3 regions of the Halomonas sp. KO116 genome follow, and region 1 is predicted to be linked to each of the others. Evidence: predicted binding sites of a transcription regulator. Region 1 holds the regulator's gene; each other region holds the start of a gene.
The links. Region 1 encodes FNR, which switches genes on or off when oxygen is low (the NO sensors DNR and NnrR bind a similar motif). Its sites were predicted from a motif close to TTGATNTANATCAA; they were not measured.

Region 1 (5,455 bases):
AGCGGCGCATCCAAGCCACCTCGACGTTTGACCGTTTGGATGCCCTGGCCGCCGATGGGCGATTGGATCGCCGTTTTGCAGATGACCTGGGCGAAGCGTTGGCCCTGTTTTCCGAGCTACGTCTTAAACAGCAGCTAACCGCGTTGGAGACGCCTGTCGGTGCTCAAGAAGCTAACGCCCAAAACAGCAGTCGCGCTAACCGTGTCGTGGTGCAAAATCTTTCTTCCCTTGAGCGCGACCTATTGCGTGAAGCGATGCATATTGTCAAAGACTTTAAGCAGCGGCTTTCCCATCGTTACCATTTGGAGTATTCGTGAGCGGAATACGGCTGTTAGATCGACACGTGGCACTTTTTAGCGGTTCCTTACGCACCTTGTTGCGTCGCGAAAGCGACCGGCGGCGCTGTGCTGATTCTCCCTATGCCTGGCTCTTTCAGCCCTATATGGGCGAAGAGCTGGTAGCGCTTGCCTGCACATCAACGCCTACGCCGACATCACCTGTGATCAGTTTGGCCGCCGTGGTGCTTAGCCAACAGCAGGTGCGTACCAGCCGTGCTTTTGTGCTGACGTTAGGCGCACCGGGGCAGGCTGACCATGCATCGCTGCGTCGCCATCACCTGCTGTGTCAGGCGGGGTGTGTGGCGGCGCCAAATCGCGACAATTTAAATGCGTTAGTAGAGTTTATTGGCAATCGACCTATTGTCGGCTGGCAGTTAGACCAGCGGATTGGCGCGTTAAATGCGTTGCTGAGAAAGCGGTTGAATTTCGCGCTGCCCAATGCCCAGGTCGACGTAGAAAAGCTGCATCAGCGCCAGCTGCGGCGCTTGCACCCGGAGATAGAGGCACCGAGTAGCTTTGCTCAAGCGCTGGCGTGCTGGCAAGTACCCGCGATGGGGATGCAGGGTGTGTTAGGTGAGGCCACTTCCAGCGCGCTGCTGTATATGCGCCTGCAGCGCATTATGGCGGAGGCTGCTTAGTAATAGGCAGCGCTGCATACGAGTAGTTGGGTCAGGGCGGTGAGTGTTGTTAGAATAGCAGCCACTTTTTCTTGAATGCCTTCCACCCTCGGCAGTGCTTATACCATGCAATCTCTTGATCATTTTGACCCTGCTTCCCTCGGAGCCGCCCTCGCTGATGTTGAGCAAGACTCGCCAGAGCTGGCTGATGCTAAGCAGAAACGTGAATTTAACAAGCTGCAAAAGCGCCTGCGCCGAGAAGTAGGCAATGCGATTATTGATTACCAGATGATCAATGAAGGCGACCGCGTGATGGTCTGTCTCTCCGGCGGCAAAGACAGCTATACGATGCTGGAGATTTTGCGCAACTTGCAGCGCAACGCGCCGGTCAATTTCTCAATGGTAGCGGTCAATCTGGATCAAAAACAGCCCGGTTTTCCCGAGCATGTGCTGCCTGCGTATCTGGATAAGCAGGGCGTGGAGTATCACATTGTCGAGCGCGACACCTACTCGGTGGTGAAGGAGAAAACCCCGGAAGGCAAAACGACTTGCGCGCTCTGTTCACGTCTGCGCCGCGGTTCGCTGTATGGTTTTGCTGAAGAGATTGGCGCCAATAAAATCGCCCTGGGTCACCACCGCGAAGATATCCTTGAAACGCTGTTTCTCAATATGTTCTTTGGCGGCAACTTAAAAGCGATGCCGCCTAAGCTGCTTTCTGATGATGGTAAAAATATCGTCATTCGGCCGTTGGCTTACTGTAAAGAGGCGGATATTGCCGAGTTTTCACGGCTGATGGAATTCCCGATTATTCCCTGCAATCTATGCGGTTCGCAGCCCAATATGCAGCGCCAGGTGGTCAAAGAGATGCTCGCCGAGTGGGACAAAAAATTCCCCGGCCGCCTGGAGAGCATGTTTAAGGCGGTGACTAATATTGCCCCTTCCCAGTTGGCCGACCGCAGCCTTTTCGATTTTGAAGGCTTAGAGGCCAAACAGGCAGAGCTGCTGGCCGGGCGTATCCAGGCATTTAACGTCAGCTAGCGTTTTGCTCCTCTTCGGCGAGGGTGATTAAGCGCTGCATATCAAGAATATTGACCTCTCGCCCGGATACCGCCATTACGCTCTGCTGCTGGAAGCGGCTTAAAATCCGGCTGACGGTTTCCACCGCTAAACCCAAATAGTTGCCGATATCGGCCCTGGGCATGGAAAGGCGGAAACTGTAGGGCGAGTAGCCACGGCGACGAAAACGATCCGAGAGGGTAATCAAAAAGCTCGCCAGCCGCTGGTCGGCGGTTTTACGCGACAGCAGACGCATCATGCGCCGGTCATCGCGTAACTCTTTGCTCATGCTGCGATACAGCTGGCCACGCAGTTCGGGCAACTCCTCAGAGAGTGAGTCCAAGCGATCAAAGGGAATCTCGCAAACGGTGGTCGTTTCCAGGGCAATCACGCTACCTGGATAGTGCTCCTCATCAATCCCGTCCAACCCCACTAGTTCGCTCGGGAGGTAGAAATTGGTCAGTTGCTCGCTGCCGTTTCCCTCTGAGGTGACTTGTTTCAAACTGCCCGAACGTACCGCGTAAACGCTGGTAAAAGTATCGCTTTGGCGAAATAGTGGTTCGCCTTTTTTCAGCGGTGCGCGACGACGAATAATGGCATCGAACTGGCCCATATCGTCCAACTCAAGGGCAAGCGGCAGGCACAGCGAGCTAAGGCTGCAGGTTTGGCAGCGCGCTTCGTGGAGTAGCGAGCGTCGGCTGCTCATAGGTTCCAACATGCGGTGCTCCTTGAGTGGGTCAGGGTAAAATTAGCAAATTCTTACTTATTGTGATGGCGTTAGCATGCCTACAATAAGGTGATTAAACAATCTTAGAGTAGCGCTGCCCTATTTGCCCAGAAAGATGGGTATCGAACGCCATGGCTAAATGGCGCACCAGCAGACGACCCATGGACGTGGCGCTAAGTTGATCACCACTACGGGTCAGTAGGCCATCTTGCTCGGCGCTCTGTAAACGCTCCAGCGCGGGGGCAAAATAGCGGGGGGCATCGATGTTCCAGCGCTGGCTGACCGCAGCCAGGTCAATGCCCATATCGCACATCAGCCGCTCAATCACGTCTCGACGGATGAGGTCGTCGTCGCTCAACCGCACGCCGCGTACAGTGGCGAGTTGGCCCTGATCCAACGCCGCCTCGTAGCTTGCCAGATCGCTCGGGTTCTGCGCGTAGACGTCATCAATGCGCGAAATCGCCGAAACGCCAAGCCCGATTAAATCGCATTGGGCGTGACTGGAGTAGCCTTGGAAGTTGCGCTGTAGCGAGCCGTCGCGCTGGGCAATGGCCAGGCTATCGTCAGGCCGGGCAAAGTGATCCATCCCGATATGTACGTAGCCAGCCGCGGTGAGCATCTCTATCGTGGTGCGCAGAATTGCCAGCTTCTCTTCGCTACCCGGCAGGTCATCGACGTTAATCCGCCGCTGGGGGGCAAAGCGCTCGGGCATGTGGGCGTAGTTAAACACAGAAAGCCGTGCGGGATTTAACTCGATCACTTGACGCAGGGTGTCTGCAAAGCTTTTTTCAGTCTGAAAGGGCAAGCCGTATATTAAATCGAGATTGAGCGAACGAAAGCCCAGCCGGTGTGCTTCATCCATCAGCGTCTCGGTGAGTACTCGTGGCTGAATACGGTTAATGGCTTTCTGCACCAGCGGGCTTAAGTCCTGCACGCCTAAACTGATGCGATTGAAACCGAGCGATTGCAGGTGGCGCAGCGTAAATACATCCGCTTCGCGTGGGTCTATTTCAATCGCGTAATCGCGATCGGCAGAGGACGAAAGGCCAAACCGGGCATCCAAACGATCAATCAGGTCGCCCATCTGGTTCAAGTTAAGAAACGTCGGTGTTCCGCCACCCCAGTGCAACTGCTTCACCGGTCGTGTGGTATCCAAGTGGCGTGCGGTCAGCACCATTTCACGGTCGAGTCGGGATAAGTAGGGCTCGGTCAGGGCGGTGTTCTTGGTGGCGATTTTATTGCATGCGCAGTAGAAACAGATCTTGCGACAAAAAGGCACGTGAACATACAGCGACAGCGAACGCTGACTGGCATTGCTACGCTCTAGTGCCTGGGTCAGGTCACCGGGGGTGAATTGGTCGTGAAATGACAGCGCCGTGGGGTAAGACGTGTAGCGTGGTCCGCTGGTGTCGTAGCGGCGCAGCAGGGCTTCATCCCACACCGGCTGCACGGGCGCTGCCGCCACAGACGAGGCAAGAGGTGAAACCGCAGGGGCATGAACGGGCATGAAGGGGCGCTCCGACGTGAGGTAATGCCGCTAGCCTAACCCGTGACGAAAGCGTAAAGATTGAGCCATGTCATGCTATTAGAAGTTGTGTGCCGTAAGAGTCCAGAGCTGCCACAGCGCAAACGCGATAATCGTTAGTGCCGCCACGCTGCGCGTCGCCGGGTGGCGAATCAGGTGGCTTAGCTGGCGCGCAGCGAGGCCAGTGGCGAGCAGCGCCGGCAGGGTGCCTAGCCCAAATGCGCCCATTAGCAGCGCGCCCTGGAGCGGGTCGGCAATCGCCAAGCTCCAGGCCAGCATGGAGTAGACCAGCCCACAGGGTAGCCAGCCCCAAAGTGCGCCTAGCGCGAAGGCTTGAGGGATATACACCACCGGCATTAAGCGCCGCCCCACAGGCTCGATAAAGCGCCATAGACGGCGGCCAACCGCCTCCACTTTGAGCAGCCCTTTCCACCAGTTGGCGATATACAGCGCCATCAGGATCAGCATCAGCGCCGCAAACACTTGTAGCAGCATTCTCGCCGTGGCAGAGAGGGAAAATAGCGTGCCTAGTAGGGCTACCAGCGCACCTGCGCTCATGTAGCTAGTGATGCGACCTGCGTTATAGCTGAGCAGCAAGCCTCCCATACGCGCCGGATGGCGCATGCTGGGGGGCACTGCAAAAGTGAGCGCGCTCATAATGCCACCACACATGCCAATGCAATGGGCGCCGCCCATCAAACCAAACACGAATGCTGCCAGTAGTGGCGGCAGGTCAAGGCCGGTTGGATTCATGGCCGGGGCTCTTGGTCGTCGGACGAGTGTGTGTCGGAGGGGGCAGCAGGGCGGTGCTTGGCTTGTTGTCGCTGGCGTCGCTGTTCGGGGTTGAGGTCGTTTTCATCTTCATCAAACAAAATGCGGTGCGCCGGGCCTTCCAGGTCGTCGAACTGATCATTTTTCACCGCCCAGAAGAATGCCCAGACGGCGAGGCCCAGCAGAATCAGTGAAAGCGGAATGAGTAGATACAGAATCGTCATGCGGTTACCGGTGTTGAAGCGCTTGGCGAAGAGGCTGGCGGCGTCGTACGCCAGCGTGACAGCCGCAGCGCGTTACCCACCACCACTAGCGAGCTGAGCGACATACCAATGGCCGCCAACCAAGGTGGCACCAGCCCCATTGCCGCCAGCGGCAGTGCCGAAACGTTGTAGCACACTGACCAAATCATGTTCTGGCG
Region 2 (5,455 bases), 450 kb from region 1:
GCCTGTGGGTCATACGGTTTTACCGGATTGTCATCGATAAGGTAGGGCTTAACCGCGGCCAGGTGCTCAAGAAATATCGCCATATCCACCACCAGATCCCGCTGTACCGGGAAGTGGGCCAGCGGCTCGATACGAATATCGCCTTCATAATCGCGCAGGAAGGTTTTGCAGCCCAGCTTGGGAATGCCGTTCACCATGACCCCGCAGGAGCCGCAAATCGCCATCCGGCACGACCAGCGGTAGCTCAAGGTGCTATCGAGCTGCTCTTTGATATGGTTGAGGGCATCCAACAGAGAAGTGCTGTCGTCCACCGGCAGTTCGTACTGCTGCCAATAGGGTTCAGCCGAGCTGTCGGGCATGTAGCGTTTGACGCTAATGTGCTTGGTGCTGACGTTCTTAGCATTGATCTGCTCGGTATTCATGCCTTGCCCCCTTTGCCTGCATCGCCATAGGCCCGCTCAGCTGGTGCAGAAAACCGCACATCGACATCCTGCCAGTGCAGTTCGGCCGGAGCTTCGCCTTGATAAAACACCTGGCTGTGCTTGAGGTAATTAACGTCGTCGCGTTTTTGCATGCCTTCATCCAGGCGCTGATGAGCACCGCGGGATTCACGGCGCTCCAGGGCACTCAAGCATGAGGCTTCGGCGATATCCAAGCCATAGCCAAGTTCAATGCACTCCAGTAGCTCGGTGTTGAATATCTTGCTGGTATCTTTAACGCGTATTTCATTGAAGCGAGCGCGCAGCTGACGCATGGTCTCCAGAGAATGGCGCATGCCCTCTTCGGTGCGGTAAATACCGCAGCCGCTCTCCATGGCCTGCACCATGGCGTGCTTGAGTTCGACCCAGTTCTCCCCGCTCCCGGTGCCGTCACAGAGGCGCAGCAGCTTAGCTTGCTGACGGTCACCCTGGGCTTCCAGCAGGCGCTCATCGGCCCACTCGGTTTGTGCCGCACGCTTGCTGGCTTGCTCACCGGCCAGTCGGCCAAACACCAGTAGCTCGGTAAGCGAATTGGAGCCGAGGCGGTTAGCGCCGTGCAACCCCACCGAAGCACACTCCCCGGCGGCGTAGAGCCCCGCGATTGAGGTTTCGCACTGGGGGTTGGTTTCAATTCCGCCCATGGTGTAGTGAACCGCCGGGCGAATGGGGATGGGTTCTTTCACCGGATCGACATTGATATAGGCTTTGGCTAGCTCGCAGATAAACGGCAGGCGCTCCAATATAGTCTTTTCACCCAAGTGACGCAGGTCGAGATACACCACGTCGCTGTCGCCAAACTTGCCGGTGCGGCCTGCCTGCTGCTCCTGCCAGAAGGCTTGAGAGAGTTTGTCTCGCGGCCCCAGCTCCATGTATTTGTTTTCCGGCTTGCCCAGCGGCGTTTCCGGGCCAAGGCCATAATCCTGCAGATAGCGATAGCCCTCTTTATTAAGCAAAATGCCACCTTCGCCCCGGCACGCTTCGGTAATCAAAATGCCAGAACCGGGCAGGCCCGTAGGGTGGTATTGCACAAACTCCATATCCCGCAGCGCCACACCATGACGATAGGCCATCGCCATACCGTCGCCGGTGACAATGCCTGCGTTGGTATTGAAGCGGAACAGGCGCCCAGCGCCGCCGGTGGCAAGAATCACCGCTTTAGCGCGCAGCAGGGTCAGTTCACCGGTGGCGATCTGCAGGGCAATCACGCCAATCACGGCACCTTCATGTACCGCCAGATCGAGCACAAAGAACTCATCAAAGCGCTCGATCTCTGGGTACTTTAGCGAGGTTTGGAACAGGGTGTGGAGCATATGGAAGCCGGTTTTGTCAGCCGCGAACCAGGTGCGGGCCGTTTTCATGCCTCCAAAGCGCCGCACCTGCACTTGGCCATCGTCTTTCCGGCTCCAGGGGCAGCCCCATCGCTCCATCTGCACCAGTTCTTGATAAGCGTGATGGACAAAGTAGTCGACGACGCCCTGCTCAACCAGCCAGTCACCGCCTGACACCGTGTCGTCGAAATGCGCCTGATGGGAATCCTCGGCACTGGTAACGGCAGCAGCGCCGCCTTCAGCCGCCACGGTGTGGGAACGCATGGGATACACCTTGGACAGCAGCGCAATGCGCTGGGAGGTGCCCTGCTCCTTGGCCTGCTCGGCAGCACCAATAGCAGCGCGCAAACCTGCGCCACCCCCACCTACAATGACGATATCGAAATCTCGCTGCTGCATGACAACCCCTTCCGTTAGCCAGGTCAAAGGTGTTACTGGCGGCAATCTTCGCTGCCGTCTTCTTTATTCGAACTTACCATGCCCGTTGCAGACCTTGCTCATTAGTCGAAAAGACTATTGACGCACATCAAGTAAGCAGTGAATCGAGCGGGTATTGCTGTTCCCCTCGTGCCGCACCCCCTACTCTTCAAGCCACTCACTGCAGGCAGATGGCTGCCTACCAAGCGACAAAGAAGTCCTTACTGCAAAAATTGAAGAGAGGTGCCGCATGACGTCCAATGCCCAACCCTCACCGCGATGGAAACTATTAGCACCGCTAGCAGTTACTATTATCATCGCGCTGATACCCACTCCCCCGGGGCTAGCGCCTCACGCGTGGTACTTCTTGGCTATTTTCCTGGGCTGCGTTATGGGCCTGATTCTTGAACCATTACCAGGCGCAGTGGTGGGGCTTATCGGCGTTACCCTGGTGGCACTTCTTTCCAGATGGGTGCTGTTCTCTCCCGAGCAACTAGCGACCGAAGGATTTAATGCCGCGGGCCAAGCTTTTTCGTGGGCGGTTTCGGGCTTTACCAACTCCACTGTGTGGCTGATTTTCGGCGCTTTTATGTTTGCCCTGGGGTACGAAAAAACCGGCCTGGGCAGGCGAATATCGCTCTGGCTGGTCAAGGCAATGGGGAAACGCACCTTGACCCTCGGCTACGCGGTGATGATTGCCGATGGCATTCTGGCGCCTTTTACACCTTCCAATACGGCGCGCAGTGCGGGCACGATCTATCCAGTCATTCGTAACCTACCGCCGCTTTACGATTCGCTCCCCAATGACCCCAGCATGAAGCGCATGGGCAGCTTTTTGATGTGGACGGCGCTTGCCTCTACCTGTGTGACCAGTTCACTATTTTTGACCGCCCTGGCACCCAATCTATTGGCGATCGCGCTAACCGAGAGCGCCACCGGTATCCATATCAACTGGGGGCAGTGGTTTATGGCGGTAGCGCCAGTGGGCATTCTGCTACTGCTGCTAGTGCCGCTGCTGAGCTACTGGCTATGCGCTCCTGAAGTGAAAGCGGGCCATGAAATTTCCGACTGGGCGGGTGAGGAGCTGACTAAGCTGGGGGCACTGACTCGCCATGAAATAATGCTGGTTATTATGGTGGTCACTGCCCTGCTGCTGTGGATTTTTGCCGGCGACATTATCTCTGGGTCGCTGGTGGGTCTACTGGTGATCTGCGGCATGTTGTTAACCGGTATTGTGACCTGGAGCGATATTCTCGATAACCGAGCAGCCTGGAATACCTTTGTATGGTTTGCCACCCTGGTGGCACTAGCGGGCGGGCTTAGCCAAGTAGGCTTCGTTAACTGGTTTGGCAGCGTGGTCGGCGGGCAGATAAGCCACTTCGACCCGCTGATGGCCATGGTGGCGCTGGTGGTGATTTTCTATCTACTGCACTACTTCTTTGCCAGTGTTACTGCCCACGTTACCGCCCTGCTACCCGTGATTCTGGCGGCGGCTACGGGGATTGCCGGGCTGGATATGCAGATGTTTATTCTGCTGCTGCTACCCACGCTGGGCTTTATGGGCATTCTCACCCCCTACGGCACAGGGCCAAGCCCGGTTTACTACGGCAGCGGCTACCTGCCCAGCGCACTCTTTTGGCGCCTAGGGGCGATCTTTGGACTGCTATTCCTGGTGGTTTGGCTGGTGATCGGCCTACCCTGGTTAATGCTGATCAGCTGATAACCATTAGCCTAGCGTGCGATACCAGGCATTGAGCTGTTGAGCAATCATCTCTGGTTGCTCAGCATGAAGATTGTGGCCCCCTTCCAGCGTGATATGGCGCAGGCGGGGGGCCATCATTGCTAGATGAGACGCCAGAGTGTGGAATTTGGCGTCCCGCTGCCCCGAAAAGTAGCTCACCGGAAGCGTGGTATTTTCCAACCACGACCATAGTGACGGCTGATGACCCAAGGAAGATGACCGCAGCATGCTGGCGATGGCTGGCCCACGATTCGCTAGCCGACGTTGAATCTGCCGACCGCGCTGGGCGCCGGTTAAGTCGGCAAATACCGGCTGCTGGTACCAGTCGGCAAGTACGTTTCCCAATAGTTCCTGCTCGAAGCGTGTTGCCCAGCGTTCATCGTGAGCAATTCGGGCAGAACGCTCACTGGCGGGCAGCCCTGGGTGGGCACTTTCCAGCCAGAGCGCTTCCAGCCCCGGTGGCTGACGGCTGGCATGGTACAGCGCCAAGCGCCCGCCCAGGGAGTAACCCAGCAGGCAGTAACGGCGAACACCGTGAGTCAACAATGTGTCACTGAGCCAGTGATGAAACGCTTCGAAAGAGTCTACCTGTATCTGTTGATTTTCACCGTGCCCAGGCAAGTCCAACGCTAGGCAATCTATACCTTCCAAACCAGCGTTCACTCCCGCCCAGTCGTGGCGGTCGCCCAGCAGGCCGTGCAGCAGGATCAGGGTTGGTTTGGGTAACTTTTGCTTAAACTCACTGCTCACCCTGTTCCTCCCGAAGCATTACCCCAAGGGCTATCAGATCATCGGCCACCTGCTGGTGGGGCACCTTAATCTCAATCAACGTAACGCCCGCCTGCAGAGCCTGGGTATAGGCCGCCGAAAAGGCATCCAATGAGTAGGGTGCTGAGTAGCCAAGCCCAAACATCTTTGCCGCATATTCAAAGCTCAAACCGTGGGGCTGGCGGTAATAGCGCTCCAGCAGCTCGCCCTCTTTGGGCACCGGCAGCAAATGGAAAATACTACCGCCATCATTATTGAGAATAACCACCACCAGCGGCTGAACCGCCTGCTTTAACAGCGCCAAGCTGTTGAGATCATGGAGTGCGCTGGTATCTCCCAGCACGATGGTGGTTGGCCCTAAGTGGGTGAAACTCACGCCGTAAGCGGTGGCAATTAATCCATCGATACCAGACGCGCCGCGATTGGCAAATACCTGCAGCGGCGTTCGGCGATCCGTTCCCAGCATATTCATTAGCCGCGCGGGCAGGCTGTTGCCTATGAATAGCTGCCCTTCAGCCAACTGCGCTAAATGGTGACAAATACTCACTTCTGAAAATGTCTTACAGCGCTCTTCGACAAGCCGGCTAGTGCGGCGTTGGAGGCTAGTCAGCTGATGCCAGGAGAGTTGTTCAGATATCGTTGGCAAAGCGGCTATAAAGTCGGCAGGCGAGCCTACCAAACGGCGCTTAACGCAGTAGTCGGGATCCAACCGCTGGGACAGC
Region 3 (5,455 bases), 710 kb from region 1:
AATGAGCGTCTGCCGGAAAATGATGGCGGGTTTTATTGGCGATTCTTACCAGCGCGAGCATCAGCGGTACTTCGACCAATACGCCAACAACGGTCGCCAGCGCAGCGCCCGACTGTAAGCCAAACAGCGCGATAGCCGCTGCCACGGCCAGTTCAAAGAAGTTGCTGGCGCCGATCATTGCCCCCGGTGCGGCAATGTTATGCGGCAATCGCCAGGCTTTAGCCCAACCATAGGCAATAAAAAAGATTAAAAACGTTTGAATAATCAGCGGTATCGCAATCAATACGATATGCAGCGGGTTATTGAGAATAACCTCACCCTGGAAGGCGAACAGCAGCACTAGGGTAATGATCAAGCCAATCGGTGTGATGGGGCCAACGCGCTTCATAAACACATTGTCGTACCACTCGGCGCCGCGTTTTTTAATCAAGCTTTGCCGGGTGATATAACCTGCCGTCAGGGGGATCACGATATATAGCACGACGGATAGAGCCACGGTGTCCCAGGGCACCTGAATATTGGAGACACCGAGTAGGAAGACCACTATGGGGGCAAAGGCGAACAGCATAATTAGGTCATTAAGTGCTACTTGTACCAACGTATAAGCAGCATCGCCGCGGGTTAAGTAGCTCCATACAAACACCATCGCGGTACATGGCGCGGCGCCGAGTAAAATCGCGCCCGCTAGATACTGACTGGCTAACTCAGCGGGAATAAATGGTTTAAAAATCACCATCAAAAATAGCCAGGAGATGGCAAACATGGTGAAAGGCTTGATTAACCAGTTAACCGACGTGGTGATGATCAAACCTTTAGGCTGGCGCCGTACTCCAAGCAGTGAGGTAAAATCAATTTGCGCCATCATGGGGAATATCATCGCCCAAATGAGTATCGCGACCGGAATGGACACTTGCGCCACTTCAAAGCGTGAGAGCGTTTCCGGTACCGCTGGGATAAATTGCCCGACTAAAATGCCCATCACAATGGCAAGTGCTACCCATAGTGAGAGGTAGCGTTCAAAGACTCCCATGCCTTCGGCAGTGGAGGGCGATGCGTTATCTTGCAGTGCTGACATGTGAAGCTCCTGATTAAATGGCGCGTTGATTAACCCGTTTGGAGACTTCTTCCGCGCTCTCTTTACGCTCCGAATAACGATCCGTGAGCAGTTCGCTACGCTCGCGCACCAGCAGCGTGAATTTCACCAGCTCTTCCATAACGTCGACGATACGGTCGTAGAAAGGAGAGGCTTTCATCCGGTCGTTATCATCAAACTCCATAAAGGCCTTGGGTACGGACGATTGATTGGGGATCGTCAGCATGCGCATCCAGCGGCCTAAAATGCGCAGTTGATTGACCGTATTGAAGGACTGCGAGCCGCCGCAAACCTGCATCACTGCCAATGTTTTGCCTTGTGTCGGGCGGACGCCACCTAGCGAAAGCGGAATCCAATCTATTTGCGCTTTCATAATGCCGGTCATTGCGCCGTGACGTTCAGGGGAGCACCACACCATCCCCTCTGACCATTGAGCCAATTGGCGTAGCTCATCGACTTTGGGGTGGCTGGTATCTTCAGTATCCGGTAGCGGTAGCCCCCTAGGGGCAAAGATTCTTGTTTCTGCGCCCATGGCGTTTAGCAGGCGGGCAGCTTCCTCAACCGCTAGCCGACTGAAAGAGCGCTCGCGAAGGGAGCCGTACAGGAGCAATATTTTCGGTTTGTATTCAGCGCCTTGAGGTAGTCGCAGCTGTTCGTTGCTAGGCGCTTTAAAGAGTCCAGAGTCGATATTGGGCAAATCATTGAGTGAGGTCATTGCGTTCTGCCTGTTTCACTGCATGTTAAGTTCATAGTGCCATCATATATGTTTTTTCGTATATTTCTAGCATTGGTGTATGTTTGCAATATTGCCGTCATGAATCCGGCGTAAAGTGACAGGCATTAACTACATAAGAGGCTGTTTATTTATGACGAAGCGCCGCGTGTTATTCCTCTGCAATGCTAATTCTGCACGCTCGCTGATGGGAGAGGCGCTGCTTCGCCATTTGGCAGATGATCGTTTTGAGTCGTTTAGTGCTGGCTCTGAACCGGATGAGCCCCATGCATTAACGCTGGAGGCGCTCCGCAAGCAGGGTCTACCCACAGAAGGTTTACGCAGTAAGTCTCTGGATGAGTTCGAGAGCGAGACTTTCGATTACGTCATTGTTCTGTGTGATAAGGCCCAGCAAGCCTGCCGGGATTGGCAAGGGCAGGCGGGCGAAGTGCTGTTCTGGGATATTCGCGACCCCCGTCTGATTGGCAAGCCTGATGCTTATGAGCAAGCGTTACTAGAAATTCGTCGACGTCTGCATCTTTGGCTACCCCTGCATAAGTCTGCTTAATTCTGCTAAAAGGGGCAGATCGAGATGAAATAGATCAATAACTTAGCGTCAAAGTGAGCTGGGCGCTTGTGCTATTAGCGTTCAGTGGTCTGGTCGTCGTCATTGGTGCTGTTCGCTAACCATTTTGGCCGAGGGGCGTTTACATCGCTCCATGAGCGGGACATGGCGCAAATCCTTGAGTGACATGGCACTTTGCTCAATTTGCAGCGAGTGACTTTGATGCAGATCAACTGGCTCTGGTTGATCAATTAGCTGCCCCCTATCGGTCTTTCTTTAATAATCTCAGTTTACAGATGATGATGCTTGAGGAGCGCGATGTTTCCTGGATTTCTGTCAGGGGAATCGCGGTTGGATGAAAGCAGCCAACGATTTGCATCGTGTGCCGAGACCTTTTAGATGCCTCAAGCCAGCGAGGTAACCACCGCTTGTGCGTTTTGAGCAAGTGCCATCGTTACTGTTGTGGGGGGTGATAGCCGTGCTGGAGACAGCGCTGCTAGTGGTAGCTGTGGTCGCTTGGGGTGTGCGTAACAATGTGCTGCGTTCCTTAACCTCGATTACTCGTCATTCCCAGCGTATTGCTAAAGGGGATCTATCTGCACCTGTGTAGTCAGCGCTATCATGCGTTTTTCTCTGAGCGACTTATCTTTTGCAATTGATCCAACGGCTCATCTCGCCCGTCGTCTTTATCTCTCAGCGTTTACTTCACGATCCTATGCTGCTCTCGATGAGCGGCCTTTGGGTCGTTTTGTGGTGGCTGCAACCTCAGCCATTGTCTGATATGGCTGAGCGGGTGCATTGGAGCACGCTTGCTGTATTGACCGGACTTATGCTGCTCAGCCGGTCGTTGGAGCTCAGCGGTTATTTAACGCTCTGGGGGCGCCAGTTATTGGCTCATCTTAGTGAGGAAAGGCGTCTAGCGGTTAGTTTGGTGCTGTTTTCAGGCCTGCTTTCTGCCGTCGTCACCAATGACGTAGCTCTGTTTATTGTAGTGCCACTAACCCTTGGCCTCGCCAGAATGACGACGCTGCCTATTGCGCGTTTAATTGTGTTTGAAGCGCTGGCGGTAAATGCAGGGTCATCGCTGAGCCCGATTGGAAATCCACAAAACCTTTATCTATGGCAGCTTTCAGGCCTACGCTTTGGCGAATTTCTATGGGTAATGCTACCGCTTAGTATTGGCCTAATGCTATTGCTCTTGCTGCTTGTTCCTGTGGCGTTTCCAAAAGCGCCAATTCATTTGAAGTCAGCTTCTCTTGGAACAGCGGTGCGGCAACAAAAGCCGCTATGGGCCGCGCTGATCGGCTATCCGCTTTTTTTGATTGCGGTGGACATGGGCTGGGTGTTGCCAGCGATGGTAGGCATAATGCTAGTGATGTTATTGGTGGCCCGGCGAGCGGTGTTCAGTATTGATTGGCTGCTACTGGTAGTGTTCGTACTAATGTTCATCAATTTAAGTGTTATCGGTGAGCTAAGTGTCGTTCAGCAGGCAATTAACATGATGCGCCAGTGGCCTGGTGGCGATATCAGCGTAGGTGTGCTGCTTTCACAGACTGTTTCCAACGTACCGGCAACGCTGTTACTTGCGGAGCAGAGTGAGTGGCAGCCGCTTGCCTGGGGCGTCAGTGTCGGTGGCTTTGGTTTGGCGATCGGTTCAATGGCTAATTTAATTGCCCTGCGTTTAGCTCACCAGCCGGGCATTTGGACAGAATTTCATCGTTGGTCTCTACCTATGTTAGGGCTTGCTTGGCTGTTTGCTGTGCTATGGAAAAATGCCCTGTCGCTATAGCGCCAGGGCATTACCCTCTCGGGATTAGATCCTCACGAGGAGTGGTTAGTCGATGAGCTCCACAGCCACCGCCGTCGCCTCTCCACCGCCAATGCACAAGCTAGCGATGCCGCGCTTGCCACCTTTAGTGCGCAGCGCATGAATGAGCGTGGCGATGATGCGTGAGCCGGTAGAACCTATCGGGTGGCCTTGGGCGCAGGCGCCGCCAAACACATTGACCTTGTCATGGGGGAGGCCCAAGTCATCCATGGCCATGAGTGTGACCACCGCAAAGGCTTCGTTAATCTCGAATAGATCGACGTCATTCACGCCCCAATCGAGCTTTTTCATAAGCTTCTCAATCGCACCCACCGGGGCAATGGTGAACTCGCTAGGGTGTCGCGAGTGAGTTGTGTGGCCTAGCATACGCGCTAGCGGCTTAATACCTTGCTGATCGGCAGCTTCCTGGCTCGCCAAGATAAGTGCCGAAGCGCCGTCGGAAATTGAGCTGGCGTTGGCGGCGGTAATCGTACCGTCTTTGGCAAAGGCGGGTCGCAGCTGGCGGATTTTGTCGAGCTTGGCTTGGAAGGGCTGCTCATCGTGTTCGACAAGGGTTTCGCCCTGACGAGAGGTGACCATCACCGGTGCCATCTCTGCGCTTAGGTGGCCAGAGTTGGTGGCGGCCATGGCACGCTCAAGGGAGGCAATAGCAAAATCATCCAGGCGCTCGCGCGTGTAGCCGCGCTGAGTAGCCACATCCTGGGCAAATACGCCCATTAATTTGCCCGTTTCGGCGTCTTCCAGTCCATCCAAAAACATATGGTCTTTCAGCTCGCCGTGTCCCAATCGGTAGCCACCGCGTGCCTTAGTCAGCACGTGTGGGGCGTTAGACATAGACTCCATGCCGCCCGCCAGCACAATATCGCCGCTGCCTGCCTTGATTAGGTCGTGGGCAAGCATGGTGGCTTTCATGCCCGAGCCGCACAGCTTATTGATCGTCGTGGCGCCATTGGCGTCGGGAATACCTGCTTGTCGCATTGCCTGACGTGCTGGGCCCTGTTTAACGCCTGCAGGCAGTACACATCCCATAATGCCCTCGCCGATCGCAGCAGGGTCAATGCCTGACGCTTCAATCGCTGCTTTGATGGCAACAGCGCCAAGCTGTGGCGCCGTCATGCTCGCCAGGCTGCCCATCATGCCACCCATCGGCGTGCGTTTGGCAGCGAGAAAAACAACATCGGTGGGGTTACTCATGGCCAATCTCCTTCAGGATTATTGTGATTATCATGCCAAGTGGTGGTTGATACGTTGACCCGT

Region 2: frdA (fumarate reductase (quinol) flavoprotein subunit) is a predicted target of FNR. The motif match lies at 2,324-2,337, and genes of this name have one in related genera.
Region 3: KO116_RS25460 (HAMP domain-containing protein) is a predicted target of FNR. The motif match lies at 2,590-2,603, and genes of this name have one in related genera.

What each region holds. Positions count from the first base shown of each region.
Region 1 covers NZ_CP011052.1:1,162,822-1,168,276, forward strand. Annotated here, with positions in the region: gene KO116_RS05410 (DUF294 nucleotidyltransferase-like domain-containing protein) at 1-317, shown strand, start outside; gene KO116_RS05415 (DNA polymerase III subunit epsilon) at 314-976, shown strand; gene ttcA (tRNA 2-thiocytidine(32) synthetase TtcA) at 1,082-1,993, shown strand; gene fnr (fumarate/nitrate reduction transcriptional regulator Fnr) at 1,986-2,729, opposite strand; gene hemN (oxygen-independent coproporphyrinogen III oxidase) at 2,812-4,245, opposite strand; gene KO116_RS05435 (sulfite exporter TauE/SafE family protein) at 4,324-5,016, opposite strand; gene ccoS (cbb3-type cytochrome oxidase assembly protein CcoS) at 5,013-5,258, opposite strand; gene KO116_RS05445 (heavy metal translocating P-type ATPase) at 5,255-5,455, opposite strand, start outside.
Region 2 covers NZ_CP011052.1:708,071-713,525, reverse strand. Annotated here, with positions in the region: gene KO116_RS03310 (succinate dehydrogenase/fumarate reductase iron-sulfur subunit) at 1-422, opposite strand, end outside; gene frdA (fumarate reductase (quinol) flavoprotein subunit) at 419-2,206, opposite strand; gene KO116_RS03300 (anion permease) at 2,475-3,944, shown strand; gene menH (2-succinyl-6-hydroxy-2,4-cyclohexadiene-1-carboxylate synthase) at 3,951-4,715, opposite strand; gene menD (2-succinyl-5-enolpyruvyl-6-hydroxy-3-cyclohexene-1-carboxylic-acid synthase) at 4,705-5,455, opposite strand, start outside.
Region 3 covers NZ_CP011052.1:1,869,537-1,874,991, forward strand. Annotated here, with positions in the region: gene arsB (ACR3 family arsenite efflux transporter) at 1-1,075, opposite strand, end outside; gene arsH (arsenical resistance protein ArsH) at 1,089-1,808, opposite strand; gene KO116_RS08630 (arsenate reductase ArsC) at 1,960-2,373, shown strand; gene KO116_RS25460 (HAMP domain-containing protein) at 2,801-2,980, shown strand; gene KO116_RS08640 (SLC13 family permease) at 3,020-4,159, shown strand; gene KO116_RS08645 (acetyl-CoA C-acyltransferase) at 4,205-5,392, opposite strand.